DNA from 3 places in the Geodermatophilus sp. SYSU D00698 genome. Region 3 is predicted to be linked to each of the others. Evidence: riboswitches for the same ligand, from Rfam matches in the RefSeq annotation. Region 3 holds a riboswitch; each other region holds the start of a gene.
The links. A riboswitch is a leader RNA that binds a small molecule or an ion and turns the genes downstream of it on or off. The one in region 3 is predicted to bind cyclic di-AMP.
Positions count from the first base shown of each region.

Region 1: another riboswitch for cyclic di-AMP. It lies ahead of ACI8AB_RS04475 (transglycosylase family protein); the one in region 3 lies ahead of ACI8AB_RS07785 (aggregation-promoting factor C-terminal-like domain-containing protein).
Region 2: another riboswitch for cyclic di-AMP. It lies ahead of ACI8AB_RS06980 (C40 family peptidase); the one in region 3 lies ahead of ACI8AB_RS07785 (aggregation-promoting factor C-terminal-like domain-containing protein).

Region 1 covers NZ_JBJGZD010000003.1:234,874-244,112, forward strand. The annotation lists gene ACI8AB_RS04465 (demethylmenaquinone methyltransferase) at 202-921, opposite strand; gene ACI8AB_RS04470 (isochorismate synthase) at 958-2,232, shown strand; gene ACI8AB_RS04475 (transglycosylase family protein) at 2,329-3,483, opposite strand; cyclic di-AMP (ydaO/yuaA leader) riboswitch at 3,488-3,657, opposite strand; gene menD (2-succinyl-5-enolpyruvyl-6-hydroxy-3-cyclohexene-1-carboxylic-acid synthase) at 3,998-5,677, opposite strand; gene ACI8AB_RS04485 (o-succinylbenzoate synthase) at 5,674-6,633, opposite strand; gene menE (o-succinylbenzoate--CoA ligase) at 6,675-7,814, shown strand; gene ACI8AB_RS04495 (1,4-dihydroxy-2-naphthoate polyprenyltransferase) at 7,814-8,686, shown strand; gene ACI8AB_RS04500 (DUF4229 domain-containing protein) at 8,694-9,005, opposite strand; gene ACI8AB_RS04505 (Lrp/AsnC family transcriptional regulator) at 9,035-9,239, opposite strand, start outside.
Region 2 covers NZ_JBJGZD010000005.1:196,441-205,679, reverse strand. The annotation lists gene ACI8AB_RS07005 (MBL fold metallo-hydrolase) at 1-419, shown strand, start outside; gene ACI8AB_RS07000 (fumarylacetoacetate hydrolase family protein) at 433-1,362, shown strand; gene ACI8AB_RS06995 (hypothetical protein) at 1,420-1,623, opposite strand; gene ACI8AB_RS06990 (PASTA domain-containing protein) at 1,746-2,234, opposite strand; gene ACI8AB_RS06985 (hypothetical protein) at 2,475-2,633, opposite strand; cyclic di-AMP (ydaO/yuaA leader) riboswitch at 3,035-3,119, shown strand; gene ACI8AB_RS06980 (C40 family peptidase) at 3,153-3,665, shown strand; gene ACI8AB_RS06975 (carbohydrate kinase family protein) at 3,724-4,641, shown strand; gene ACI8AB_RS06970 (DUF222 domain-containing protein) at 4,653-5,504, shown strand; gene ACI8AB_RS06965 (PGN_0703 family putative restriction endonuclease) at 5,506-6,441, opposite strand; gene ACI8AB_RS06960 (SHOCT domain-containing protein) at 6,446-7,033, opposite strand; gene ACI8AB_RS06955 (hypothetical protein) at 7,196-7,621, opposite strand; gene ACI8AB_RS06950 (TM0106 family RecB-like putative nuclease) at 7,614-9,239, opposite strand, start outside.
Region 3 covers NZ_JBJGZD010000006.1:132,030-141,268, reverse strand. The annotation lists gene argG (argininosuccinate synthase) at 1-756, opposite strand, end outside; gene ACI8AB_RS07810 (M18 family aminopeptidase) at 837-2,108, shown strand; gene ACI8AB_RS07805 (hypothetical protein) at 2,096-2,518, opposite strand; gene ACI8AB_RS07800 (DUF72 domain-containing protein) at 2,585-3,313, opposite strand; gene ACI8AB_RS07795 (SDR family NAD(P)-dependent oxidoreductase) at 3,330-4,169, opposite strand; gene ACI8AB_RS07790 (class I SAM-dependent methyltransferase) at 4,193-4,852, opposite strand; gene ACI8AB_RS07785 (aggregation-promoting factor C-terminal-like domain-containing protein) at 4,860-5,801, opposite strand; cyclic di-AMP (ydaO/yuaA leader) riboswitch at 6,043-6,203, opposite strand; gene ACI8AB_RS07780 (hypothetical protein) at 6,355-7,251, opposite strand; gene ACI8AB_RS07775 (LLM class flavin-dependent oxidoreductase) at 7,511-8,683, shown strand; gene ACI8AB_RS07770 (FMN reductase) at 8,680-9,239, shown strand, end outside.

The DNA of each region.
Region 1 (9,239 bases), on a different contig from region 3:
GGTCAGACGGGCTGGGGTCCCGACGGCGGCGGGGCGCTCGGGTCGGTGGGGCTCGGCTGCGGCAGCGGGGCCGGCGACGGCGGGGAGATCGGGTCGACCGGGGACGGCGACGGACCGGGCGGCTCGGGCATCGGTGTCGGTGTCGTCATGCGGCGACGCTATCCCCGCGGGCGTGCCGCGGGAGCCCTCGCCGGCGGCCCGTCAGGGGCGGACGGCGCGGTGCAGCGCGACGACGCCGCCGGTGAGGTTGCGCCAGGCGACGTCGGTCCACCCGGCGGCCCGGACGCGGGCGGCGAGCGCCGGCTGGTCGGGCCAGGCGCGGATCGACTCGGCCAGGTAGACGTAGGCGTCGGGGTTGCTGCTCACCGCGCGGGCGATCCGCGGCAGCGCCCGCATGAGGTACTCGGTGTAGACGGTGCGGAACGGCTTCCAGGTGGGGCTGGAGAACTCGCAGACGACGAGCCGCCCGCCCGGCCGGACGACCCGGGCGAACTCGCGCAGCGCGGCGTCGGGGTCGGCCACGTTGCGCAGGCCGAAGGAGACGACCAGCCCGTCGACGCTCGCGTCGGCGAACGGCAGCGCCATCGCGTCGCCGGCCACCTTGGGCACCGGCCGTCCCGCGCCGGCCAGCAGCATCCCCTGGGAGAAGTCGCAGGCGACGGCGCGCACGCCCCCGGCGGCGAGCTCCACCGTGGAGACGGCGGTGCCGGCGGCGACGTCGAGGACGAGGTCCCCCGGCCGGGCGCCCAGCGCCTCGCGGGTGGCCCGCCGCCAGGCGGCGTCGCGACCGCCGGAGAGCACGGTGTTGGTGAGGTCGTAGCGGCGGGCGACACCGTCGAACATGGCCGCGACCTCGTGCGGCTGCTTGTCCAGCCCGGCCCTCGACCCGGCGGTGTGTGCGCTGTCTCGCCGGTCTGCCACGGCGGACGACGCTACCGGCTGCCTACGCTGGGGGACGTGACGGCAGCGGCGGTGACCACCCCGGACGCCGCCGCGCCCGCCGTGACCACGGTCGCGCTGCCCGACTCCCCCGACCTGCTGGCGCTGCTGCCGCGCGAGGGCGCGCTGTCCTGGGTGCGCCGCGGCGAGGGCCTGGTCGGCTGGGGCGAGGCCGACCGCCTCGAGGTCTCCGGTCCCGGCGCGCTGGCCGAGGCCGCCGCCTGGTGGGCCGACCGCAGCGCCGCCCTCGCCGTCGACGACGAGGTGGGCGTGCCCGGCTCCGGGCCGGTCGTGTTCGCGAGCGCCGCGTTCGACCCCGCGCGGGAGACGTCGGTGTTCGTCGTCCCCGAGGTCGTCGTCGGCCGCCGCGACGGCGTCGCCTGGGTGACCACGAGCGGCGACGCCGACCCGGGCGACGTGCTGGCGGCGGCCCGCGAGCCGCTGACCCCCGCGCCGGGGCGGCTGCGCTACGCCGACGGCGCGCTCGACCCCGCCTCGTGGTGCGGCGCGGTGTCCGCCGCGATCGGCCGCATCGGCGCCGGTGACCTCGCCAAGGTGGTGCTCGCGCGCGACCTGCTGGTCACCGCCGACGTGCCGCTGGACCCCCGCCGCCTGCTCGACCGGCTGGCCGCCCGCTTCCCCGACTGCTGGACCTTCGCCGTCGACGGGCTGCTCGGCGCCACCCCCGAGCTGCTGCTGCGCCGCACCGGCCGGCAGCTGTCGGCGCGGGTGCTGGCCGGCACCGCCCCGCGCGGCGCGGGCGCCGAGGACGAGCGGCTCGCGGCCGGCCTGCTGGCCAGCGCCAAGGACCGCGCCGAGCACGCCCTCGCCGTCGACTCGCTCGTGCGGGCGCTCGACCCGTTCTGCACCGCGCTGTCGGTGCCGGAGCAGCCCTCGCTGCTCACGCTGCCCAACGTGCGGCACCTGGCCACCGACGTCGTCGGCACCCAGCGCCGCTCGGGCGCCCGCGGCCGCGCCGGGCTGCTGGAGCTGGTCGACGCCGTGCACCCCACCGCCGCCGTCTGCGGCACCCCGCCCGAGGCCGCCGCCGGGGTCATCGCCGAGCTGGAGGGCATGGACCGCGGCCGCTACGCCGGGCCAGTGGGCTGGCTCGACGCCCGCGGGGACGGCGAGTTCGGGCTGGCCCTCCGCTGCGCGCAGCTGGTCGACGACGACCCGTGCTCGGCCCGGCTGTTCGCCGGCTGCGGCATCGTCGCCGGCTCCGACCCGGCGGCCGAGCTCGCCGAGACCCAGTCGAAGTTCGCCGCCTTCCAGGCCGCGCTCGAGGGCTGAGCCGGCCCGCTCCCGGCCGGCCGCCGTCCTGCCCCGGGAACGACGAGGGCCCCGGCCGCGGCGCGCGGTCGGGGCCCTCGTCGGGTGAGGCGGAGGTCAGCCCACGTAGTTCACGTGCACGTGGTCCATGTGGTTGGCGGTCGCGCCGCCGCGGTCCTCCATCGCCTTCCAGGCGCCGTCGGGCGAGGTCAGGATGCGCTGCTGCCAGATGACGTACTCGACGCCGAGCTCGTCCCAGTGGTCGACGTGGTACTGGGCGATCGCGTCGCCGAGGGCGGCGTCGGACATGACCATGTAGTCCAGCGCCTTGCCGGAGGGGTGGCCGTCCGGGTCGACCGCGCTGGCCCGCGTGCCGCCGAGGGTGATGTCCGCGGCGCCCGGGACGTTGCTGACGACGGCGTTCGCCGCCGCCTGCACGGCCTCGTGGATCGCGCCGGCGGTGTTCGTGATCTCGGCGACGACCGAGGCCTGCGCGACCTGCGGGGCGGCCTCGGCGATCGGCGGGGTGGCGGCGGGCGCCGCCTCGCCGGCGGCGGCGACCGGGGCCGGGGCGGCCTCGGCGGCGGGAGCCGCAGCGGCCTCGGCCGGGGCGGCGGTCGAGCCGCTGAGCGCCAGCACCTGACCGGGGTAGATCCGGTTCGGGTTGCCGCCGATGACGTCGACGTTGCGCTCGTAGAGCTCCCGCCAGCTCTGGCCGTGGGCGGCGGCGATCTTCGCCACCGTGTCCCGCCAGCGGACGGTGTACTCCTCGGTGCTGACCTCGGCCTGCTCGGCCGGCGCGGCCTGCTCGGCGGCCGGCTGCTCGGCCGGAGCGGCCGGGGCCCCGGCGGCCGGGGCGACCTGCTCGGCGGGAGCGGCCGGCGCCTCGGCGGCAGCCGCGGTGGTGCCGTCGGTCAGGTACTTGCCGCAGGTCGGCCAGGCGCCGACGCCCTGGCCGGCCAGGACGGCCTCGGCGATCTGGACCTGCTCGGCCGGGGTGGCGAGGTCGGCGCGCGGGGCGAGGTCGGTGCCCCCGAAGGCGGCCCAGGTGGACTGGCTGAACTGCAGCCCGCCGTAGTAGCCGTTGCCGGTGTTGATGCTCCAGTTGCCACTGGACTCGCACTGGGCGACGCCGGTCCAGTCGTGGGTGGTGGAGGCGGAGGCCGGCGAGCTCAGGACGCCCAGACCGACGGCGGCGGCGCCGGCGGCGACAGGGGCCTTGGCGATGACCTTCTTGGTGCGGACGTAGCGGGGTGCGCGGTGCTTGGGCATGGTGATGATCTCCCGATCACCGCCGGCGAGGTGAGCTGTCGGGTTCGGGCGATCGGTGCCCGGCCGCGGTCCGCGGCTTCACCCCGAGGCGCGCTCCGACAGGCCCCCGTAGGCCGTCGCGCGCCGGAAGAGTGGGTCCCCCACCCCTGCCCTGGGAGTTGACGTGGGCGACCGGTGGGCAGGGTTTGGCGGACCGGTGCCGCGCTCCGTGTTCGCTGAGCGCAGCCAAAACGTTACGTGTCGTCATGTCGACTGTCGTCGTGACGGCGGTCACACGGCGGTTCGGCCGGGGCGCGTGGGGTATGGCGTGACGTCGGCGTGACCACCGCGCGGGTAACGGAACCCGCTGCTCGTCGCGCAGGATCGGGCCCTGCCGGGGTCGTGCCGCCCCCGCCGCGGCCGCGCCGGGTCCCGTGACGAAGGCCACCGGGAACGCGTGCCGGACCGGCCCGTCACGAGGGCCCGGGACGGGCTCCCGGCCGTGCCCGGCCCCGTCCGGCGCTCCTCGGACCGGTCAGGCCAGCGCGCGGCCCGCGGCCTCCCGCAGGGCGACGGCGAGGTCGGCCTCCGCGCGCTGGTCGGTGCGGGCGACGACCACCCGCGGCCCGCCGCGCGCCAGCGCGGCGGCGAGCTCCTCCGGCGTGGTCACCGCCATCGACTCCCACCCCAGGGACGCCGCGACGGCGACCAGGTCCCGCCCGTGCGGCGTGCCGAACACCCGCCGGTAGTCGCGGGCGTACGCCGGCCGCCCGGGCTCCAGCTGGGCGAAGATCCCGCCCCCGTCGTTGTCGGGCACCACCACGGTGAGGTCCGGGCGCGGCTCGCCCTCGCCGGTGAGCAGCCCCTGCAGGTCGTGCAGGAACGTCAGGTCGCCCATGAGCGCCACCGCCGGCCCGCCGTGGACCAGCGCGGCGCCGACGGCGGTGGACACCGTGCCGTCGATGCCGGCGACGCCGCGGTTGGCGAGCACGGCGACGTCGCCGCGCGGGACGGCGAGCCGGTCGACGTCGCGCACCGGCGTGGAGGAGCCGAGCACCAGCAGCGCCCCAGGCGGCAGCGCGGCGACGACGTCGCGGGCCAGCCGGGCGGCGGTCAGCCCGGGCGCGGCGTCGAGCGCGGCGTCGACGGCGGCGCCCACCCGGTCCGCGGCCGCGCGCCAGGCGGCGGCCCAGCCGGGGTCGCAGGGCGGCCCGGCCGGCGGGGCGGCGCGGGTGACCAGCGCGGCGGAGCGGCCGGCGTCGGGCCAGCGCGGCCCGGCGACCACGGTCTCCACGCGCACCCGCGGGTCGGCCAGCAGCGCGGACACCGGCCGGGACAGCGTCGGCCGGCCGACGACGACCACCCGGTCGGGCCGGTGCGCGTCCAGCCAGCCGGGCACGCCGAGCAGCAGCGCCCCGCCGCGCACGGCGCCGTCGGTCCACGCCCCGCCGCTCGGCTCGGCGACCACCGGCCAGCCGGCCGCGGCGGCGCCGGCCGCCCACGCCCGGCCGGCGGCGTCGGGCCCGTCCCCGGCGACGACGAGCGTGCGCGGGCCGTCGGCGATCGGTGCGGCCGCGGCGGGCGCGGACGCGCCGGCGGTCCACGGCGCGCCACCGTCCCGGCCGGCCCACGGGCCCTCCAGCGGGCCGGGCTCCTCCTCGGGCAGCAGCGGGTCGCGGAAGGGCAGGTCCAGCTGCACCGGCCCGGGGTCGCCGGACAGGACGCCGGTGGCCGCGAGCAGCGCCCGGGACACCACCGAGCGCCAGTAGCGGTTCTGCGCGGCCTCGCGGCCGGCCTCGGGCACGCCGACGTCGGCCGCCCAGCGCACCGCACCGCCGTACAGGCCCGGCTGCTCGATCGTCTGGTTGGCGCCGGTGCCGCGCAGCTCCGGCGGCCGGTCGGCGGTGAGCGCCAGCAGCGGCACCCCGCTGACGTCGGCCTCGAGGACGGCGGCGTGCAGGTGCGCGGTCGCCGTCCCGGAGGTGGTGAGCACCGGCACCGGCCGGCCGGATGCGCGGGCCAGGCCCAGGGCGAGGAAGGACGCCGTCCGCTCGTCGATGCGCACGTGCAGCCGCAGGACGCCGGCCCGCTCGGCGGCGGCCAGCGCCAGCGCGACCGGCGCCGAGCGGGAGCCGGGCGCGACGACGGCGTCGCGGACGCCGCCGCGGACCAGCTCGTCGACCAGCACGCGGGCCAGCGCGGTGGAGGGGTTCACGCGGCCAGCACCGCGCCCAGCCGCTCCGTCCAGCGGGCGGTGACGTCGCCGGGCGCGGTCACGGCGTCCAGCCGGCCGGGGTCGGGCCGGGTCACCGGCAGCGCGCCGTCCACCGGCAGCAGCGGGGCGTCGGTGACGTCGCCGTCCAGGAGGGCGACCGTGGCCAGGCCGCAGGCGAAGGGCAGCTCGGGCAGCGCGGCGGCCAGCGCGACCCCCGCGGCGATGCCCACCGAGGACTCCAGCGCGGAGGAGACCACGCACGGCAGCCCATGCGCCTCGGCCACGCGCAGCGCGGCCCGCACGCCGCCGAGCGGCTGCACCTTGAGGACGACGACGTCGCCGGCCTCCCGCAGGTCGACGCCCAGCGGGTCGTCCGCGCGGCGCACGCCCTCGTCGACGGCGACCCGGACGTCGACCCGGCGGCGCAGCGCGGCGAGCTCGGCCAGCGTGGCGCAGGGCTGCTCGACGTACTCCAGGCCCACCCGGTCCAGCTCCCGGATGCGGGCGACGGCGGTGTCGACGTCCCAGGCGGCGTTGGCGTCCACCCGCAGCGCACCGGACGGGCCGAGCGCGTCGCGGACGGCCTCCACGCGGGCGAGGTCGTCGGCGGCGGTCTGGCCCGGCTCGGCCACCTTCACCTTCGCCGTCCGGCAGCCCGACGCGGTCACGATCGCGTGCGCCCGCTCGGCGCCCACCGCGGGGACGGTCACGTTGACCGGCACCGCGTCGCGCACCGGCGCGGGCCAGCCCTGCAACGCGGCCTCGGCGGCGGCCGCCCACCAGCGGCGGCTCTCCCGCACGCCGTAGTCCCAGAACGGGGAGAACTCTCCCCAGCCGGCCGGGCCGTGCACGAGCACGCCGTCGCGGACGTCGATGCCGCGGAAGCGGGTGCGCATCGGCACCGACCACACCGCCAGCCGGTCGATCCCCTCGGGGAGGCCGGCGGGGGTGATCACGCCCGCAAGCCTATGTCGCGCGCGACGTACCCTCGGGACCCGTGATCCGGCAGCTGACCGTCCTCCCCGCGCCGGACTCCCCCGACGCCGTCCTCGGCACCGTGCTGCCCGCCGTCCGCGCCTGCCTGGAGGGCGCCGCGCCGCTCGCCGTCCTCCCGGCCGGGCCGCCCGCGGCGGCCGCGCGGGAGGTCCTCGCGCCGGACGAGCCGCTCGAGGACGGCACCGACCTCGTCGTCGTCACCTCCGGGTCGACCGGCGGCCCGCGCGGCGTGCTGCTGCCGGCCGCGGCGCTGCGGGCCTCGGCGACGGCGACCCTCGACCGGCTCGGCGGCCCGGGCGCCTGGCTGCTCGCGCTGCCGGTGTCGGCGATCGCCGGGCTGCAGGTGCTGGTGCGGTCGGTGCTCGGCGGCACGGCGCCCACCGTGCTCGCGCCCGGGGAGGACCTGGCCGCGGGGGTGGCGCGGATGCCCGCCGGCCGGCGGTACACCGCGCTGGTGCCCACCCAGCTGCGCCGGTACCTGGAGCGCGAGCCGGCGGCGCTGCGCGCGTTCGACGCGGTGCTCGTCGGTGGCGCGGCCACCGACCCGGGGCTGCTGGCGCGCGCCCGCGAGGCCGGCGTCGCGGTGGTGACCACCTACGGCACGACCGAGACCGCGGGCGGGTGCGTCTACGACGGCGTCCCGCTCGACGGCGTCCGGGTGCGCGCGGACGACGAGGGGATCGCGATCGCCGGACCGGTGCTGGCGCTCGGCTACCGCCGCGACCCGGAGAGCACCGCGGCGGCGTTCGCCGGCGGGGAGTTCCGCACCCGCGACGCCGGCAGCGTCGGCCCCGACGGGCGGCTGACGGTGGCCGGGCGGCTCGACGACGTCGTCGTCACCGGCGGGGTGAACGTGGCCCCGCAGGCGGTCGAGGGGGCGCTGCGCGAGCACCCCGCCGTCGCCGACGCCGTGGTCTTCGGCCGGCCCGACGACGAGTGGGGGCAGCGGGTGGTGGCCGCCGTCGTCCCGGCGCCGGGCGCCGCACCCGACCTCGCGGCCCTGCGGCCGTGGGTGGCCGAGCGGCTGGGCGGCCCGTCCGCGCCGCGCGAGCTGCACCTGATCGGGTCGGTGCCGACGCTGCACACCGGCAAGCCCGACCGCCGCGGCGTGGCGGCCGCCCTGGGTGGAGGGGTCCGTTGATGGCGACGCCCGCGCAGTGGGTGGCCGGCGCCCGGCCCCGCACCCTGCCGGCCGCGCTCGCCCCGGTGCTCGTGGGCACCGGCGCCGCGGCCGCGCTCGACGGCTTCCGGCTCGTGCCCGCGCTGCTGGCGCTGCTCGTGGCCCTGGCGCTGCAGGTGGCGGTCAACTACGCCAACGACTACTCCGACGGCAGGCGCGGCACCGACGCCGTCCGGGTCGGGCCGATGCGGCTGGTCGGCTCGGGCGCGGCCTCGCCCCGCGCGGTGCTGACGGCGGCGCTGCTGTCCTTCGCCGTCGCGGGGGTCGCGGGGCTGGTGCTGGCGGCGCTGTCGAGCTGGTGGCTGGTCGCGGTCGGCGCGGTGTGCATCGCCGCGGCCTGGACCTACACCGGCGGCCCGCTGCCCTACGGCTACCGGGCGCTCGGCGAGGTGTTCGTCTTCGTGTTCTTCGGCCTGGTCGCCGTCGCCGGGACGACGTTCGCGCAGACCGGGCGGGTCGAGGGGCTGGCGCTGGCCGCCGCGGTGCCGATCGGGCTGCTGTCGGTGGCGCTGCTGGTGGTCAACAACCTGCGCGACGTCGAGGGCGACGCGCGGGTGGGCAAGCGCACGCTCGCGGTGCTGCTCGGCGACCGCGCGACCCGGCGGTTCTACGTCGGCCTGCTCGCGGTCGCGTTCGCCGTCGTCGTGGCGATCGGGGTGGGCCGGCCGTGGGCGCTGCTCGCGCTGGCCGCCGCGCCGCTGGCCGTGCCGCCGTCGCGGGTGGTGCTCTCCGGCGGCCGCGGGCCGGCGCTGATCGCCGCGCTGCAGGCCACCGGCCTGCTCACCCTGGCCACCGGCGTGCTGCTCGGCGCCGGGCTCGCCCTGTCGGGCTGAGGCGGGCTCAGGCGGCGGCGTCGCCCGACAGCCGGGCGCGCAGCTGCTCCTTGCGGGTGCGGCGGGCGACGCTGCGGGCGGCCAGGCCCTCGGTCAGCTTGTCGCGGACCGGGCGCAGCAGCACCAGCGCCACCGGCATCGACAGCAGCAGGCCGAACAGCAGCGCCGGGAAGCCGGGCAGACCGACCAGCCAGATCAGCGCGACGAGCGCGACGGCGATGACCAGCCGGCCGAGCGTGTAGAGCAGCAGCCACGGCGCGATCCGCGGCGGGGTCGCGGGACCGCCGGTGGGCGCGCCCGGGGTGGTGCTCTCGGCCATGCTGCTGTCCTCCTGCGTGCTGTCGGGCGTCATCCCGTCCGGCCCTCCCACTTCGTGGAGAGCACGACGGTCGTGCGGGTGCGGGCGACGCCCTCGATCCTGTTCAACGCGTTGATGGCGGCCTCGAGTGCCGGGATGTCGGTCACCCGGACCTTGAGCACGTAGCCCTCGCTGCCGGCGACCCGCCAGCAGTCCTCGACCTCGGGCATCGCCCGCAGCGCCGCCTCCACGCCG
Region 2 (9,239 bases), on a different contig from region 3:
CCGGCGACGTCGCCTTCGCCGGCGGCCAGCCGTTCCTCGCGGAGGGCAGCGTCGCCCGCTACCCGCGGGCGGTGGAGGCGCTGCGCGCGCTGCAGCCCGACGTGCTGGTGCCCGGGCACGGCCCGGTGTGCCGCGGCGACGAGGTCCCCCGGCTGCTCGACGACCTCGCCGGCTACGCCGCCTTCGTCGACGCCACCGCGCGCGAGGGGCACGCGGCCGGGTGGTCGCCGCTGGAGACCGCCCGCCGGCACGCGGACAACCCCTACGCCGGGTGGCAGGAGTCCGAGCGGCTGGTGGGCAACCTGCACCGCGCCTACGCCGAGCTCGACGGCCGGCCGCCGGGCGAGCGGCTGCCGCTGACCGCCATCTGGCCGGACATGGTGGCGTTCCACGGCGGCCCCATCGGCTGCCGGGCGTGAGGGAGGAGAGCTGATGCGCTGGGTCACCTACGTCTCGCCGTCCGACGGCGCGGAGCGGGCCGGGCTGCTGCGCGACGGGGAGGTGCACGGGTTCGACGCCGCGCTGGTCGACCTGCTGCCCGACCTCGCCGCGGCGGCGGAGCGCACCCCGGCCGAGGTGGTGCCGGAGGACGGGCTGGTGCTGCGCGCGCCGGTGCCGCGGCCGCCGTCGGTCCGCGACTTCCTGTCCTTCGAGCAGCACGCGCGCAACGCCGCCGCCGCGTTCGGCCGGGAGGTCTCGCCGGTCTGGTTCCAGCAGCCGGTCTTCTACTTCACCAACCCCGCGGCGGTGCGCGGGACCGGCGAGCCGGTGCCTGTCTCCCCCGGCTCGGCGGCGTTCGACTACGAGGTGGAGGTCGCCGCGGTCGTCGGCCGGGGCGGGTCGGACCTCACGCCGGAGCAGGCCGAGGCCGCGATCGCCGGCTACACGGTGTTCGTCGACTGGAGCGCCCGCGACGTGCAGGGCGTGGAGTCCCAGGTCGGCCTCGGCCCGGCCAAGGGCAAGGACGGCGCGACGACGCTCGGCCCGGTGCTGGTCACGCCCGACGAGCTCGAGCCGCACCGCTCCGGCGCCGGCTACGCGCTGCGGATGGCGGCCGCGGTCGACGGCGTCGAGCAGGGCGGCGGCAGCTGGGCCGACATCCACTGGTCGTTCGGGCAGATGCTCGCCTACGCCTCGCGGGGCACCGAGCTGCGGCCCGGTGACGTGGTCGGCAGCGGCACGGTCGGCACCGGGTGCCTGCTGGAGCTGCGGTCGCTGCACGGCGAGGAGGAGCACCCGTGGCTGCGGCCGGGCGTGGAGGTCGCGGTGACGGTCGAGCGGATCGGCACGGTGACCGCACGCATCGTCGCCGGCCCCGACCCGGTGCCGCTGGGTCCCCCCGCGACGGCCGCGCGGGCCTAGGGCGGAGCGTGCCCGTGCTCCGCCCCACGGTGGAGCCGGAGCACGGGCGCGCGCCGGTCAGTCCTCCGCCTGGCCCATCCCGGTGCCCTCGGCGGCGCCGGGGAAGCCGGGGCGGTCCCCGCTGCCCATGGGTCCCTGGGCAGCGCGGGGTCCCTGCTCGGGAGCGTCGTCGGCGACGCCGTTCTCGTCGGGGTGCTCACCGGGCAGCACGTGGTCGTCGGTGCGGCCGTCCGAGCCGCCGTTCGGCGGACCCTGGGTCATCGCGGACCTCCTCAGCCGTGCTCCGACCGGACGGCTGGGCTCACCCCGGTCGGGGCACGGGGTACCCGGCCCGGCGCCCCGGACACGGCTCGGGCGGTCGGCGTCCGCCCCGCGACGGGTGGTCAGGGGCAGCTCTCCTCGAGCTTCACGACGCCGAGGTCGATCGTCCCCTCCGCCGCGCCGGTGACCCGCTGGCCGGCCGGGACGTTCTGCGTGCAGACCCTCCAGTTGGCGTCGAGCACCTGGTTGCGGGTGCCGAGCAGGTCGTGGGACAGGCTGAGGAGGACGCCGTTGGCCTGGATCAGGTCCTGGGCGTCCTGCAGGGTCATCCCGACCACCGACGGCATGGCGAAGTCGACCACCGGCGCGGCCGGCGTGGTCGGGGCCGGGGTGGTCGGGGCGGCGGTGGTGGACGGGACCGGCGCGGGCGCCGGCGTCGACTCGGGAGCCGGCGCGGAGGCCGACGCACTGGTGGCCGAGGAGGTCGACGCGTCCGACGCCGCCGCGGTCTCGTCGCTCCCGCACCCGGAGGCGAGGACGCCGACGGAGAGCAGGACCGGGACGGCGGCGAGCCGGCGGAGCGGACGGACGGCAGAGGCGAGCTGGGTCATGGGACACCCCGTGGAGATCGAGAGCGGCGCGTGCGCCGGTCGCCCCACAGCCGGGCTGCGACCCGGTGCCGCGAGAGGAACGCCAGGAGCCTCACACGGTCGGCGGTCGCCGTCCGGGAGATCCGGGACGGCGTCGTAGCGGGACGGTCACGAAGTGCCCCGGTCGCCCCGCCGGTCCCCCCGGACACGCCGCGGCCCCCGTCCCGGGTGAGGAACGGGGGCCGCGGTCGCGCTCGCAGGTCAGTAGCCGCGACCGGCCTGACCCTTGCCGCCCTTCGCGTTCTTGGCCTGGAAGTCGCGGATGAACTGCTTGATCTTGGCCTGGTTCTGCGGCTTCCGGAGCTCCTGGACGACCTTGGCGGCGACGCCCGAGGCGATCAGGTTCCTCATCATGCCCATGGGGGGACTCCCTCCTCTCGACTGCTGGTTCCGGTGCCCCGTCAACGGGCGGCGCAACCGTCGCGATCCCCGGGGTTTCCCGCTCCCGTCGTGGTGGGCCGCTGACGCGCTGTGCGGGCGCACCGCTGCGTCCTTTCTCGTCCGCCACGGCGTGTCGGCGCCTGCGTGTCGGAGGTCGAGCGGCGGAGGGGACGGCTCCTGCGCTGGTGGAACGGGCGATTCGGATCCGCGGCCCGCGTCAAGTCCGCGACTCGCGTCCGGGCGTGGCGCGGACGCGATCCGGTTGAACGCTGCAACACCCCTCCCTACCGTCGTCGCGGTCCGGCCGGCCCTCAGTCACCTCCCGTGTGACACCCGCCGGACACGCCGAACCAGGCGGCCGGCAACCGGCCGGCGCCCGGACCGGGGACCCACGTGAGCACTGGGGTGAAGCGCGCGCCGTCGCGCCGGGCGACTCCTCCGCCCGAACCCGTCAGCTAACCCGGTAGGCGGTCGCGGAGAACAGGAGAACCGTCGTCGATGACGACTGCACGCACGTCCACCGCCCGTCGCTCGTTCCGCGGCATCGCCGTCGCGGCCCTCGCCGGAGCCGGCATCGCCCTCTCACCCCTCCCGGCGTCGGCCGCCGCGGGCGACGGGGGTACCGCGACGGTCGCCGCCGCACCGGCGGCCGCTCCCAACGGCGCGGCCCAGGCCGCCGTCGACACCGCCCTGGCCCAGGTCGGTGACCCGTACGTGTACGGCGCCACCGGCCCGAGCTCGTTCGACTGCTCGGGCCTGACCAGCTACAGCTACCAGGCGGCGGGCGTCTCGATCCCGCGCACCTCGAAGGCCCAGTCGACGTTCGGCACCCCGGTGGCGAAGGCCGACCTGCAGCCGGGCGACCTGGTGTTCTTCTACAGCCCCGTGTCGCACGTGGGCATGTACATCGGCAACGGCCAGATGGTCCACGCCTCGACCGCCGGCAAGCCGGTGGCCGTCGTGAGCCTCGACTCGATGCCGGAGTACGTGGGCGCGCGCCGCGTCGCCTGACGCGCGGAACGGTGTCCCCGGCCGGCTCGCCCGGCCGGGGGCACCGAACCGTCCTCGGGTGGTGTCCGCCGGCGATCCCGCCTGGCCGCGGCCCGCCGGCCCCGGGCCGGTGGTGGCGGTGGGCAAGCTCGTCGCCGACCAGCTGCTCGAGCTGTCCGCGCCGCTGGTGGCCGGCGGCCAGCAGCGGGTCGAGCGGACGACGACGGCCGGCGGCGCCCCCGCCAACGTCACCGCCGGCGTGGCCCATCTGGGTGCGCCGGCGCGGTTCGCGGGCTGGGCCGGCGCCGACCCGCTGGCCGACGGGCTGCTGGCCGGTCTCGCTCGGAGGGGCGTCGAGCTCGCGGTGGTCCGCCGCGGGCGCGCGCCGCTGTCGACGGTGCTCGTGCACCCCGACGGCGAGCGCACGGTGCTGACCGACCGCGGCGAGGGCGGCCTGGAGCCGGCCGACGTCCGGCCGGAGTGGTTCGCCGGCGCCGCCGTCGCCCACCTCGACGGCTACGACCTGCTGCGCTTCCCCGACGTGGTGCGGGCCGCGGCCGGCACGGCGCACGACCTCGGGGTGCCGGTGAGCGCGGACGTCGCCGCGGCCGCCCGCATCGAGCGGCACGGTGCCGATGGCTACGTCGAGCTGCTCGCCGGGCTGCGTCCGGACGTGCTCTGCTGCAACGCCGCGGAGGCCGCGGCCCTGGGCCTGGACGGCGCCCTGCCCGCCTGGGCGCCGCCGCTGGTGCTGGTGCACGCCGGCGCCCGGCCGACCCGGGTCGTCACGGCGGCGGGCACGGTGGAGGTCCCGGTGGAGCCGCTGCCCGCGGGTGGACCGCGCGACACGACGGGCTGCGGGGACGCGTTCGCGGCCGGGCTGCTGACCGGCTGGCGCGCGGGCGTGCCCGTGCTGGACGCCGTCCGGATCGGCCACGCGGCAGCTGCTGTGGTGGCGGGTGTGGTCGGCGGTCAGCCGCCATCGTCAGGCGCCTGACCTGGGGGTTCGTGCTGCGCGGGCACTGCCGGCTCTCCGACGCCGCCGCTGCCCGACTGGTGCGCAGCGGCCGGGCGCTGGACCACCTGCCCGCCCTCGCCGAGGCCCACGACGCCGGTCTGGTGTCCGCCGAGCAGGTCGCCGTCGCCGCGAAGGCGGTGACCCCCGAACGCCTCACCGCCGCGGCCGCCGGGGTGGACCTGGCCGTCATCGACGCGGTGCTCACCGGCGTGGCGGTCGAGCAGCCGCACGCCGACCTCGTGCAGGTCGTGCAGCACTACCTCGACGACCTCGATCCCTACGGGCCCGAGCCCGACCCCACCGAGGGCCGGTCACTGACGCTGGCCAAGCACGCCGACGGGTCGCTGCCCACGCTGCGCGGCCACAGGCCGCAGATCGCCGTCGTCATCGACCTGGCCGACCTGGTCGACCCGGCCGGGAACCCGAACGCCGGGCGGATGGCCTTCGGCGCCACCGTCTCCGCCGCCCGGACTCGCTGGCTGGCCTGCGACGGCGCCGTCTCCCGGGTGGTGTTCGGCCCCGACGGCGCCCCGCTGGACCTGGGCCGCGAGCAGCGGCTGATGAGCCGCCACATCCGCAAGGCCGCCGAGCTGCGCGACGGCGGGTGCGTGTCCACCGGCTGCGGCGCCCCGACGTGGTGGTGCGACGTGCACCACCTGGTCCACTGGATCGACGGCGGCGACACCAGCCTGGACAACGCAGCCCTGCTGTGCGAGCGCCACCACACCGAGGTCCACCACGGCTTCCGGGTGGAACGACGACCGGCCGGCCGATGGCGCACGTGGCGCCCCGACGGCACCGAGATCACCACCCCGGCGCCACTGCTCTCTCCTGCCGCCTGACTCAGGGGAGGTAGCGGCGGCGGAAGAGCGCTGCCCAGCCCTCGAACTCCGGCACCGCCGCCGCGGCGTCCGCGAGGTCGCCGTGTCCGCGGAAGAGCACGCGCGTCGGCAGGGCACCGCGGTCGGCGTCGAGCCGGCGCACCACCTCGCGGGCGCCCTCGTCGTCGTCCCGGGCGAGGACCAGGGTCACCGCCGCGTCCCACTCCAGACCACCCGCGGAACCGCCGCGGCGCACGCTCTCGGTGAGCAGCACGTTCCGCAGCAGCTGCCGGGTCGGGTACTCGCCGAGGCGGTCGAAGGCGCCGTCGGCCATGCCGAACCGTTCGCAGTGCCGGCGGTAGCTGGCGTCCTTCTCCCGGCGCCGCCCGTCCTTCTCCGGACCGGGATCCCGGCTGAAGCCGTCCACGTACTTGGTCTCGACGGCGACGAGCAGGCTCCGGCCGTCGGCCAGCCGGGCCGACAGCACGGCGTCGAAGGCCGACCCGTCCCCGAGGTGCTCGCGTGGGGCCGGCGCCCACTCGCACTCGATGCCGTCGATGACGCGGTCGCCGACGTCGACCCGCTCGAGTCCCGTCACCGGCAGGTCCAGGAGACGGCCGATCACGACCGCGGCGGCCTCACGGTGGGCGCGCAGGTGCCCGAAGACGCTGAACGCCAGTGGCATCGAGCTGAGCATGTTGGTGAACAGCCGCGAGCGCTCGAGCTGACCTCCCTCCTCGCGCACGACCTCGGCGCGTGCGCGCGCGTACCGCGCCGCCTCGGGTGAGAGGAAGTTGCGGTCGCCGTGCTCCTCGCGGAGGTGGTTCCCGAGCGGCCGGCCCTTCCACGTGCCGGCCGGCAGGCCGAGCACCTGCTCGCGGAAGTCCGACTGCCGCCGCCGCTCCCGCCGGGTGACCGGGCCGTCCGACCGGACGACGGAGATGACGCTGTCGGTCACGACGTCAGATCCGCGCCAGGAGTTCGGCCTTCTTGGCCTCGAAGTCCGCGATGGTGATGACGCCCGCGTCCCGCAGCTCGGCCAGCTGGCGCAACTGCTCGACGACCGCGGGGAAGCCGCCGTCACCGGCAGTGCCCGGCTGCGGAGCCGGGGCGGGCGCCTGCTTGACGAACGGGTCCGCCGGAGCCGCCTGCGCCGGCGGCACGAGCAGCGCACTGACCGCGGAGCGGACCTGGTCCACGAAGGGGCCGCCGTCCGCCTTCGGCACGGACGTGTAGGTGACCTTGCGGCCGCCGTCCTGCACGGTCAGCTTCCCCGTCAGGACACCGGCGTCCCACAGGATCGAGCCGAGGCGCAGCAGGGGGTACTCGTCGATGCTGGAACCACCCCACCCGTCGCGGGCGAAGAGGACGCGGCGGTCCGTGAGCGCGAGCAGGCCCTGGCTGGTCCCGAGGACGGCAGGAGCGAGGGCTTCGACCCGCTCACCCGGCCACAGGTGGGCGGCGAGCCCGCGGATCTCCTTCCTCCTGCCCATCGTCGACGACATGCGCGCCGCCGCGGCGGCGATGTCGGGACGCAACTGCTCGGCCATGGTGCTCCTGTCCGCTCCGGCCCGCGTGGGCGCGGACTCCGGACGACGGTAAGGACGGATCCCTGGGCGCCGTGGGACCCGGTGGCGCGGTCCGGCACGTCTCCCCCGGCCGTCCCAGTCGCCTCACGAGGAACCGCTGAGGGCGATCGGCCCCGCGTCGGTTCAGTGGCGGACGCCGAGGTGGCGCTCCGCGCAGGTCGAGCAGAGCCCGGTGTTGTCGTGCACGTGCTCGCGGGCGTTGACCTGGCGGCACACCGGGCACCAGCGGAAGGTCCGCCGCCGCCTGCGGGCGACCTCCTCCGCCGCCTCGGCCAGCTGTGCGCGCTCGTACAGCACCTCGTCGGAGGAGAACCGGCGGTCGGCCACGAACTCCCACACCAACTCGGCGGGCCCGGACCAGCGCGGCTCGGGACGGGCCAGCGTGAAGCCGAACCCGTCCCAGCCGACCGCGACCTGCGCCGGCTCCCCGCTCACGAACCACCGCTGGTGCGGCGGCCCGGCCACCTCCGTCCAGCCGTCGCCGAGCGCCCGCACCAGCACGTCGGGCGCCACCCCGACCAGGGCGGCGAGCTCCGCGGTGTCAGACACCGGCCATCTCGGCCAGCCGGCACATCGCGTTGACCTGGCGCAGCTGCTCCGGCGTCCGCACCTGGGCGTCGAGCAGCAGGGGGCTCATCACCACCACCGCCAGCGCCTTCGCCCGCGACACCGCCACGTTGAGCCGGTTGAGGTCGTACAGGAACGACACCCCGCGCGGCGCCTCGTCGGCCGACGTCGACGTCGTCGAGTAGACGACCACCGGCGCCTCCTGCCCCTGGAACCGGTCGACCGTGCCCACCCGCGCGCCGTCGGGCAGCAGCGACCGGATCAGCGCCACCTGGTTGTTGTACGGCGCGACGACGAGCACGTCGTCCGGGCCGATCGGCCGCTCGGCGCCCTCGGCGTCCACCCAGCCGACGCCCTGCAGCGACTCCCAGACGGCGGCCACCTCGGCCGCCTCCTCCATCGACGACGCCGACGCCGCCACCGTGTGCTCCACGAACCGCACCGCCGGCCCGGCCCCCGACACCAGCCCGCCGGGCCGGACGGTGATCCGCTCCCGCAGCGCCGCCGACTCCAGCCGGCCCTCGTACGCCAGGTCGGACACGAACGCGGTCAGTGCCGGGTGCATCCGGTAGGTCGTGTCCAGGAAGACCCCGCGGCCCTCCGGCACGGTGGGGTGCCCCTCGAGCAGGTGCTCCAGCGCGGACAGCCCCGAGTCGCCGGGGTGCACGGCCTGGGTCGGCTGGGCCAGCTGCTGCGGGTCGCCGAGCAGCACGAGCGACCTCGCCGCCCGCGCCACCGCGAGGGCGTTGGCCAGCGCGAACTGACCCGCCTCGTCGACGACGAGCACGTCGACGGCCTCGGCGAGGTCGGGCTGCGTCCAGAACCACGCCGTCCCGCCGACCAGCGACACGTCGCCCTCCAGCAGCCGCGAGGCGACCTCCTTGCCGTCGCGCGACCACTCCACGCCCGGTGCGCCGCAGGCCTGCTTCTCCTCGCACTTCTGCAGCGCGGGCCGGCCGACGGCGGACAGCACGTTGCCGATGACGGCGTGCGAGGTCGCCGTGACGCCGACCTTCTTGCCGGCGTCGAGCAGCGCCCGGATCAGCCGCGACGCCGCCCGCGTCTTGCCGCTGCCGGGCGGGCCCTGCACGGCGAGCACCTTGCCGTCGAGCCGCAGCCCGAGCCGGACGACGGCGTCGCCGGCCTCCTCCCCCGGCAGCCGCCGGCAGTCCGAGGGCACCCGCCGCTCGAGCAGCGCCCGGCCGAGGCAGTCGCGGCCGGCGAGCACGTCGAGCGCGGTCGCCGCGATCGCCTCGCGCATGCCCTTGTCGTCGATCGGCCCCTCCGGGCCGAGGGCGCGCGGCGTGGGTTCCTTCGTCGACTTGACGACGAGTCGACCCTCGACGGCGTCGAGCTCGCGGATCTCCCCGACGCGCGTGCGGGTGTCGACGTCGACCACCTTCGACCCCACCGACAGCTTCGTGTCCTGCGTCGGGAACGAGAACGCGTAGAGCTTCGACCGCTTCTCGGTGCCGACCTCGACCGGCGCCGACAGCCCGCCGAGCACCGTGCCGTCCTCGACCAGGGCGGCGTCGTCGAGGTCCTTGCGGCTGAAGAACTCCCACCAGCCGGGGCGCGCCTCGCGGCGGTGCCACTGCAC
Region 3 (9,239 bases):
CTTGCCGTTGACCGAGACCGGCCGCCCGTTGGCGAAGCCGATCGTCACGTCCTCGGTCTCGATCTCGACGGCGGGGTCCCAGAACCGGACGCCCATGATCGGCTCGACGATCTCGATGCTCGCGTCGAGGTGCTCCAGCCGCTTGGCCTCGTGGGTGGCACCCCAGATGTTGGCGTCGGTGGAGTAGGCCTTCTCCGCGCTGTCCCGGTAGGGCAGGCCGTGCGCGGTCAGCCACTCCGACATCTCCTTGCGGCCGCCCAGCTCCTCGACGAACCGGGCGTCCAGCCACGGCTTGTAGATCCGCAGCGAGGGGTTGGCCAGCAGGCCGTACCGGTAGAACCGCTCGATGTCGTTGCCCTTGAACGTCGAGCCGTCGCCCCAGATCTGGACGTCGTCCTCGAGCATGGCGCGCACCAGCAGCGTGCCGGTGACCGCGCGGCCGAGCGGGGTGGTGTTGAAGTAGCTGCGCCCGCCGGAGCGGATGTGGAACGCCCCGCAGGTCAGGGCCGCCAGGCCCTCCTCGACCAGCGCCTCGCGGCAGTCGACCAGCCGGGCGATCTCCGCGCCGTAGGCGGTGGCCCGGCCGGGCACCGAGGCGATGTCGGGCTCGTCGTACTGGCCGATGTCCGCGGTGTAGGTGCAGGGGACCGCGCCCCGGTCGCGCATCCAGGCGACCGCCACGGAGGTGTCGAGACCACCGGAGAAGGCGATCCCGACGCGTTCGCCGACGGGCAGGGACGTGAGCACCTTGGACACGAGAGAGATTATGCACGTCCGCGCATGACCATTCACGGGCGGGGGTCGGGGCGCCCGGCCCGTGGGGCAGGATCGCAGGCGTGCCGGACCTCTCCCTCGGCGACGACCTGCGCGGTCTCGTCGACGCCGCCCCCTCCCCGTTCCACGCCGTGGCCGAGCTCACCCGCCGGCTGACCGCCGCCGGGTTCACCGAGCTGGCCGAGGCCGACGCGTGGCGGCTCGCCCCCGGCGGGGCGCACTTCGTGGTGCGGCAGGGCAGCCTCGTCGCGTTCCGGCTGGGCAGCGCCCCGCTCGCCGAGGCCGGCATGCGGCTGGTCGGCGCGCACACCGACTCCCCCACCTTCCGGGTCCGGCCGCGGTCCGACGTCCGGCAGGCCGGCTACCGGCTGGTCGGCGTCGAGCCGTACGGCGGCGGGTTGTGGCACACCTGGCTGGACCGGGAGCTGACCGTCGCCGGGCGGGTGGTGCTGCGCGGCGGCCGCACCGCGCTGGTCCGGCTCGACGGCGCCCCGCTGCGGCTGCCGTCGCTGGCCGTCCACCTCGACCGGAGCGTGCGCGAGGGGCTGACGCTGGACCCGCAGCGGCACCTGGTCCCCGTCTGGTCGCGGGACCTGGACACCGAGCCCGGGCTCACCGAGGCGCTCGCCGCGGCCGTCGGGGGATCGCCGGGCGACGTCGTCGGGCACGACCTGGTGCTGGCCGACACCCAGCCCGCGGCCCCCGCCGGCGCGGACGGCACGTGGGTCGCGGCGCCGCGGCTGGACAACCTGGCCAGCTGCCACGCCGGCGTGACGGCGCTGGTCGGCGCGGCACCCGGCGAGCGCACCCAGGTGCTGGTCGCCAACGACCACGAGGAGGTGGGCAGCGGCTCGATGTCGGGGGCGCGCGGCAGCTTCCTGGAGGACGTCGTCCGCCGGCTGGTCGCCGTCACCGACCCCGCGGACCCGCAGGCGCTGCCCCGGACGCTCGCGCGGTCCCGGCTGGTCTCGGCGGACACGGCGCACGCCGTCCACCCGACCCGGTACGACCGGCACGAGCCCGCCCACACCCCGCAGCTCGGCGGCGGCCCGGTGCTGAAGGTGAACGCCAACCAGGCCTACGCCACCGACGCGGCCGGCAGCGGCTGGTTCGCCGAGCGGTGCGCCGAGGCGGGCGTGCCGGTGCAGTACTTCGTCTCCCGCGCCGACCTGCCCTGCGGCTCGACGATCGGCCCGCTGACCGCCACCCGGCTGGGCGTGGCGACCGTCGACGTCGGCGCGCCGATGCTGGCCATGCACTCCTGCCGCGAGCTCGCCTCCGCGCTCGACGTGCCGCTGGTGGTGGCCGCGCTGACCGCCTGCTACGAGGACTGAGCGGGCGGCGGTTCCTGGCCGGTGGGCCGGTCGGCCGGCCGGTCCGACGGGGAGCGGCGGAGGACGTCGGCGAAGGACTCCTCCAGCCGCGCCCAGGTGCCGCTCCACTCGACGAGCGGCTCGAGGATCCGCTCGAAGACCGCCAGCTGCTCGTCGAAGGCCTGCAACTGGCCCACCAGACCCTCGACGAGCTGCCGCTGCGCCCGCACCGACGACGCGATCGACCGCACCTGCGCCGCCGACATCGCCCCGGGCGGCGAGGGCAGCCGCGGCAGCGACAGCCCCGACGGGACGGCGCCGGCGGCCAGCCGGGTGGCCCGGTCGGTGAAGCCGCGCAGCTGCGCCACGAACTCCTCGACCGACCGCGCCACCAGCCCGCCGTCGCGGGGCCTGTCCTCGGACTCGCTCACGCGCACCTCCCCCGGCCCGCCCGCCCCGGTGGGCGGGAACCGGACCCAGTCTCGCGGCTGCGGACCTCAGCCGCCGGTCAGCGCGCGCAGGGTCTCCGCGTTCCGGACCGCGTGGCCGTACCCGTCGTTGTTGAAGTACGCGTAGACGTCGCGCCCCTGCCCGGCCCACTCGCCGATCCGGTCGGCCCACCAGCGCAGGTCGGCGTCGGGGTAGGAGCCGGCGTACAGGTGCGCGGCGTCGGGCCCGTGCAGCCGGACGTAGACGAACGGCGCCGTCGCGCGCAGCACGCACGGCAGGCCGGCGCCGCTCATCACACAGTAGGCGGCGCCGTGCCGCTCGAGCAGCGCGAACACGCCGTCGTCGTGCCAGCTGGGGTGCCGGAACTCCACGGCCACCCGCATCCAGTCCGGCAGCAGGCCGAGGAAGTGGTCGAGCCGGGCGTCGTCGCGGGCGGCGGCCGGGTGCAGCTGGACCAGCAGCACCGCCCGCCGGGGCCCCAGCTCGTGCCAGGCCGCGGTCATCCGCTCGACCCAGGCCTCCGGGGCGTACAGCCGCTTGGCGTGGGTCAGCCCGCGCGGGGCCTTGACCGACAGCCGGAAGCCCTCGGGCAGGCGCTGCCGCCACCCGGCGAAGGTCGCGGTGCGCGGCCAGCGGTAGAAGCTGGCGTTGAGCTCGACGGTGCCGAACCGGCGGACGTAGTGGGCCAGCCGGTCGCGGGACGGCGTCCCCGGCGGGTACAGGACGTCCTCCCAGTGGTCGTAGCTCCAGCCCGACGTGCCGACGTGGACGGCCACCGGCGCCCCTGCGCGGTCAGGCCCGGCGCAGGGCGGCCAGGCGGGTGGCGGCGGCGAGCACCCTCCCGTACGAGCCGGGCGCCAGGCGCACCAGGACGTCCGGGACGACGGCGCTGGCGCCGATGAGCAGCCGCGGCCGGCGCCGCTCCACCGCGTCGACGATCCGCTGCGCGGCGCGGCCGGCCGGGTACCGCAGCAGCCTGGCGAACTCCCGCTTGCCCCGCTCGGCCTCCGCCGGGTCCGCGCCACTGGCGACACGGGCGGTCTCGGCGATGCGGGTCGCGATGCCACCGGGGTGCACGCTGGTCACGCCGACGCCGTCCTCGGCCAGCTCGTGCCGCAGCGCCTCGGTGAACCCGCGGACGGCGAACTTGCTCGACGCGTACGCCGCCTGCCCGGCCGGCGCCATGAGCCCGAACAGGCTGGAGACGTTCACCAGGTGCGACCCGGGGTGCGCCTGGAGCGTCGGCAGCAGCGCGTGGGTGAGCCGGACGGTGGCGCGGAAGTTGACGTCCACGACCCACTCGAACTCCTCGAGGGTCACCTGGTCGAACCGCCCGCCCAGCGCGACGCCGGCGTTGTTGACCAGCAGCGTCGTCCCCGGGTGGTCCGCGACGACCCGGTCGGCGGCCGCGCGCAGCTGCCCGGCGTCGGCGAGGTCGGCGACGACGGTGGCCACCGACTGGCCCGGGGAGGCCGCACGCACCGCCGCCGCGACGCCCTCGAGCCGCTCGGCGTCGCGGTCGAGCAGCACGAGGTCGTTGCCGCGGGCGGCCAGCCGCGGGGCGAGCGCGGCGCCGATGCCGCTGGCCGCCCCGGTGACGACGGCGGTACCGGTGAAGGCGTAGGGGCGCACGCGGCGACCGTATCCGGCGGCGCTCAGGGCAGCCGCCACACCGTCGTCCGGCGCAGCCCGGGCCCCTCCGTCTCGGGGACCTCGTACACCGCGGCCGACTCCAGCCGCTCGTGCGGGAGGTACGGGCGGCCGGGGTCGCCGACGAGCACCTCGCAGCCGCGGGCCCGCGCCCGGTCGAGGAAGGGCAGCACCCGCCCGGTCATCTCCCGGTCGTAGCAGACGTCCCCGGCGACGACGACGTCGACGGCGGGCGGCTCGCGGTCCAGCACGTCGCCGGTGACGCTGATGCCCGCGACGCCGTTGAGGCCGGCGTTGACGCCGACCGCCGTCCGGGAGAACGGGTCGACGTCGCTGGCCAGCACCCACCGGGCACCGGCGAGGACGGCGGCGACGGCCACCAGGCCGCTGCCCGACCCGAGGTCGAGCACCGTGCGGCCGCCGACGGTGGCGGGCTCGTCGAGCAGGTGGCGGGCCAGCGCCTGCCCGCCGGGCCAGGCGGCGGCCCAGAACGGCGGCTCCTCGCCCGCCCCGCCGGCCGCGGTCTCCATCGCCTCCCACAGGGCGACGACGTCGTCGGCGACGTGCAGCCGCACCTCGGGGACGAGCGAGGGCCGGCGCACCTGGGTGTGCGCGCGGACGAACCCCGCTGGCACCACCCGGGTGGCCGGCCCTCGATGAATCACGTGTCGATCAGTACCAGCCGGTGGCCTGGCTGTGCGCCCAGGCGTCGCACGGCGAGCCGTAGCGCTCCTCGATGTAGATCAGGCCGGCGTCGATCTGGCGGTAGCCGTCGGAGGTCTTGGCGATCCCGGTGCTGGCCCAGGTGGAGTCCAGGAACTGCGGGATGCCGTAGGCGGTGCTGGTGGGGTTCTGGGCGTTGGGGTTCCAGCCGCTCTCCTTGCCCCACAGCTTCTCCAGGCAGGAGAACTGCTCGCCGCTGCCGACCTTGCTCAGCGCGTAGTCCTTGAAGGAGCCGGAGGGCGCGGCGGGGGCGGCCTCCTCGGCGGCCTGCTCCTCGGCGGCCTGCTCCGCGGCGGCCTGCTCCGCGGCGGCGGCCTCGGCGGCGGCCTGCGCCTCGGCGGCCTGGCGGGCGGCCTCCTGCTCCGCGGCGACGCGGGCGGCCTCCTGCTCGGCGGCGACGCGGGCGGCCTCGGCCTCGGCGGCCTGGCGGTCGCGCTCGGCCTGCTCGGCGGCGAGCTGCGCGTGGGCGGCACCGGCCTCCTGCGCGCTGCGCTCGGCGCGCGAGGCGGCGATGTCGGCCAGCGACGTCAGGTCGGGGGCGGTCGCGGCCTGCTGCTGCGGGATGCCCAGCTCGTCGGCGACGCTGACCGCGGTGCCGGCGGTGTCGGTGCCGGCGGAGGCGGCGGGGCCGCTGGTGGAGACGACGCCGACGATCAGCGCGCCGGCGGCGGCGGCGCCGAGCAGGAGGGCCGGGCGGCGCGGGCCCAGCGGCGGGCTGCCGCGGCGGAACAGGCGCCGGCGGGCGGGGGCCTCGGCGGCGTCCGCGACCGCGGGCAGCTCGCGGGTGGCGGTGCCGGCCGTGGTCTCGGCGGCGGTGTCGGGGGTGTCGGCGGTGGCGAGCTCGACGGTCGCGGGGGCGTCGGCAGGCGTGTTCGGGACGTGGCGGGACATGAGGGGGTGAGGGCTCCGAGGGAGAGTGCGCGCGGCAGCGGGCCCGGAGGCGGACCTCGGGCATGCGCGTGCGGCGCGGGGCTACGGGTGTCGCGGACTACGGGGTCCCCGGCGACGTCGTCGCAGGGAGCGGCAGGGCAGGGGCGGCCGGCGTCAGGCGGACGCGGGAGCGCGGTGTGCGCGCGGGCAGCTGCACCTGCGGGCCGCTTCGGCCCGGAGGCGGGGCATGCGGGGACTCTCCGTTTCTTCCGTGAGCCGCCTACCGAGTTAGCTGACGGGTTCGGGCGGGAAGCAGCCCTACGCGCGCCGGGCCGGAGCTCGGCGGGCGCGATTCACCCCAGTACTGCGGTGGGTCCCCGGCTCGCGTCCACGGGCGCGGACACGACTCGGCGGCGTCCGGCCGGGCTCCCCAGGACGGGGACCTGACGACCAGCCGGACGCCAGCCACCGTACGGTCGTTACCGGTTCGTGACAACCGCCGGGGCCGGAGGTGCGGCCGTGACGGGTGGGGCGGACCCCCTCGTCCCGGAACCCGCCCCCGCGTCGCCGCTGGTCAGGAGGCCGCGGCCACCTCGGGCCGGCCGGGCCCGTGCAGCGGTGTCACGTCGGACACGTCCGTCCCGGACGACGCCGGACGCGACTCCGCCCGGAGTCCACCGGCGGAGTCCTCCAGACGGGCCAGCCCCCGCTTGTCGCCCAGGGCGGGGACGTCGTCGGGCACGACGCCGGTGACGACGGCGAGCGCCTCGTCCAACTGCCCGGTCAGCAGGCGCAGCCAGTCGCGCGCCCGGTCGCGCTCGTCGCGCAGGGGCTCGAGCTCGGCCTCGACGGCGTGCCGGCGCTCGAGCGCCTCGGCGTCGGCCCGCGCCCGTGCCGCGGCGGCCTCGCGGTCCCGCCGCTCGCGCTCCGCGGCGGCCGCCTCCTCCAGCCGGGCCGCCTCGCGGCGCGCGGCCTCGAGGACGGCGGCGGCCTCGCTGCGGGTCTGCTCGCGGGCGGCGAGCACCGCCTCGCGCATCTCGGCCACCCCGGACAGCCGGGCCTGCGCCTCGGCGAGCGCCTCGGCGCGGATCCGCCCGGCCTCCTCCTCGGCGGCGGCGGTCAGCGCGGCGGCCTCCTCCTCGGCCCGCCGCACGATCGCCGCCGCGTCCTCGGGGCCGGGCAGGCTCTGCCGCTCGCGGACCAGCTGGGCCAGCCGCCGGCGGGCGTTCTGCAACTCGGCCGAGGCGGCGGCGTAGCGGCTGAGCAGGTGCTCGTTCTCCCGGCGCAGGACCAGGAGCTCGGTCTCGGCCCAGGCGACGTAGTCGTCGACCTGCACGCGGTCGTAGCCGCGGACCGCCCCGGTGAACACCGGTCCGGTGCCCAGCAGGCCGTCGAGCCCACGTCCCGGAGGCGGCTCCGCGGTGCCGTCCCCGGTCCCGTCGGGAGCAGCTCCCCGTCCCCGCAGCGACATCCCGGTTCCCCCTCGGTGCGCCGTCCGATCCGGCCCCCCACCGGCGTGCCGGTCGGGGGTGATCACAGAGTTCCACCCGCCGCGTGCGGCCGGACGGGTCGACACGGACGCGTGCGGGGCGTCCGGACCGGTCGCGCCCGGACGTGCCGGGCCGGTCACCGAGCGCGGTCGAGAGGTCTCAGTACGGTCACGGAGGCGTCGGGAATGCCCGGCGGGGGCGGGTCGTTGGGCCGGGTACAGTAGTTGCACTCTCAACCACATGGAGCGCGAGATGCAGTTCGGGGTCTTCACGGTCAGCGACGTCACGACCGACCCGACGACGGGGCGGACGCCGAGCGAGGCGGAGCGGATCAAGGCCGTCGTCACCATCGCGAAGAAGGCCGAGGAGGTGGGCCTCGACGTCTTCGCGCTCGGTGAGCACCACAACCCGCCGTTCTTCTCGTCCTCCCCCACGACCACGCTGGCCTACGTCGCGGCGCAGACCTCCCGGCTGCAGCTGTCGACGTCGACCACGCTGATCACCACCAACGACCCGGTGAAGATCGCCGAGGACTACGCGATGCTGCAGCACCTCGCGGACGGCCGCGTCGACCTGATGATGGGCCGCGGCAACACCGGCCCGGTCTACCCGTGGTTCGGCCAGGACATCCGCAACGGCATCCCGCTGGCGGTGGAGAACTACGCGCTGCTGCGCCGGCTGTGGGACGAGGAGGTCGTGGACTGGCAGGGCCGGTTCCGCACCCCGCTGCAGGGCTTCACCTCCACCCCGCGGCCGCTGGACGGCGTCCCGCCGTTCGTGTGGCACGGCTCGATCCGCTCGCCGCAGATCGCCGAGCAGGCCGCCTACTACGGCGACGGCTTCTTCCACAACCACATCTTCTGGCCGAAGGAGCACACCCAGCGGATGGTGGAGTTCTACCGGTCCCGGTTCGAGCACCACGGCCACGGCGCCGCCGACCAGGCGATCGTCGGCCTCGGCGGGCAGGTGTTCATGCGGAGGAACAGCCAGGACGCCGTCGCCGAGTTCCGGCCCTACTTCGACGACGCGCCGGTCTACGGGCACGGGCCCTCGCTCGAGGACTTCTCCCGGGAGACGCCGCTGACGGTGGGCAGCCCGCAGCAGGTCGTCGAGCGCACCCTCGGCTTCCGCGACTACGTCGGCGACTACCAGCGGCAGCTGTTCCTGATCGACCACGCCGGCCTGCCGCTCAAGACCGTGCTCGAGCAGCTGGACCTGCTCGGCGAGGAGGTCGTGCCGGTGCTGCGCCGCGAGTTCGCCGCGCTCAAGCCGGCGCACGTGCCCGACGCCCCGACCCACGCCGCCCGGGTGGCGGCGCGCGGCGGCGCGCAGGACTCCACGGTGTACGCCGCGGGTGACGACGTCACCGGCCGTGCCGACGACGGGGCCCGCGAGGAGGTGTCCGTCCGATGACCACCCGCACCCTGGCCGTCGTCAGCGCGGGGCTCGGCGTCCCGTCGTCGACCCGGCTGCTGGCCGACCGGCTCGCGGCGGCGACCGTCGCCGCGCTGCGCGAGCGCGGCGAGGACGCCACCGTCGAGGTCGTCGAGCTGCGCGAGCACGCCCGCGACGTCGCGGACGCGCTCGTCACCGGCTTCCCCAACGCCGCGCTGCGCGCGGCGGTCGCGACGGTGACCGGCGCGGACGCGGTCATCGCGGTCACGCCGGTGTTCACCGCCTCCTACAGCGGCCTGTTCAAGTCCTTCGTCGACGTGCTGGACAAGGACGCGCTCACCGGCACGCCGGTGCTGCTCGCGGCGACCGCCGGCACCGCCCGGCACTCGCTGGTGCTCGAGCACGCCGTGCGGCCGCTGTTCAGCTACCTGCGCGCGGTGACCGTGCCGACGGCGGTCTTCGCGGCGAGCGAGGACTGGGCCGGCGGGGACGGCGCCGGCCAGGAGCTGGCCGCGCGGATCACCCGCGCGGCCGGCGAGCTGGCCGACGTCGTCACCGGCCGGCCGGCGGCGGC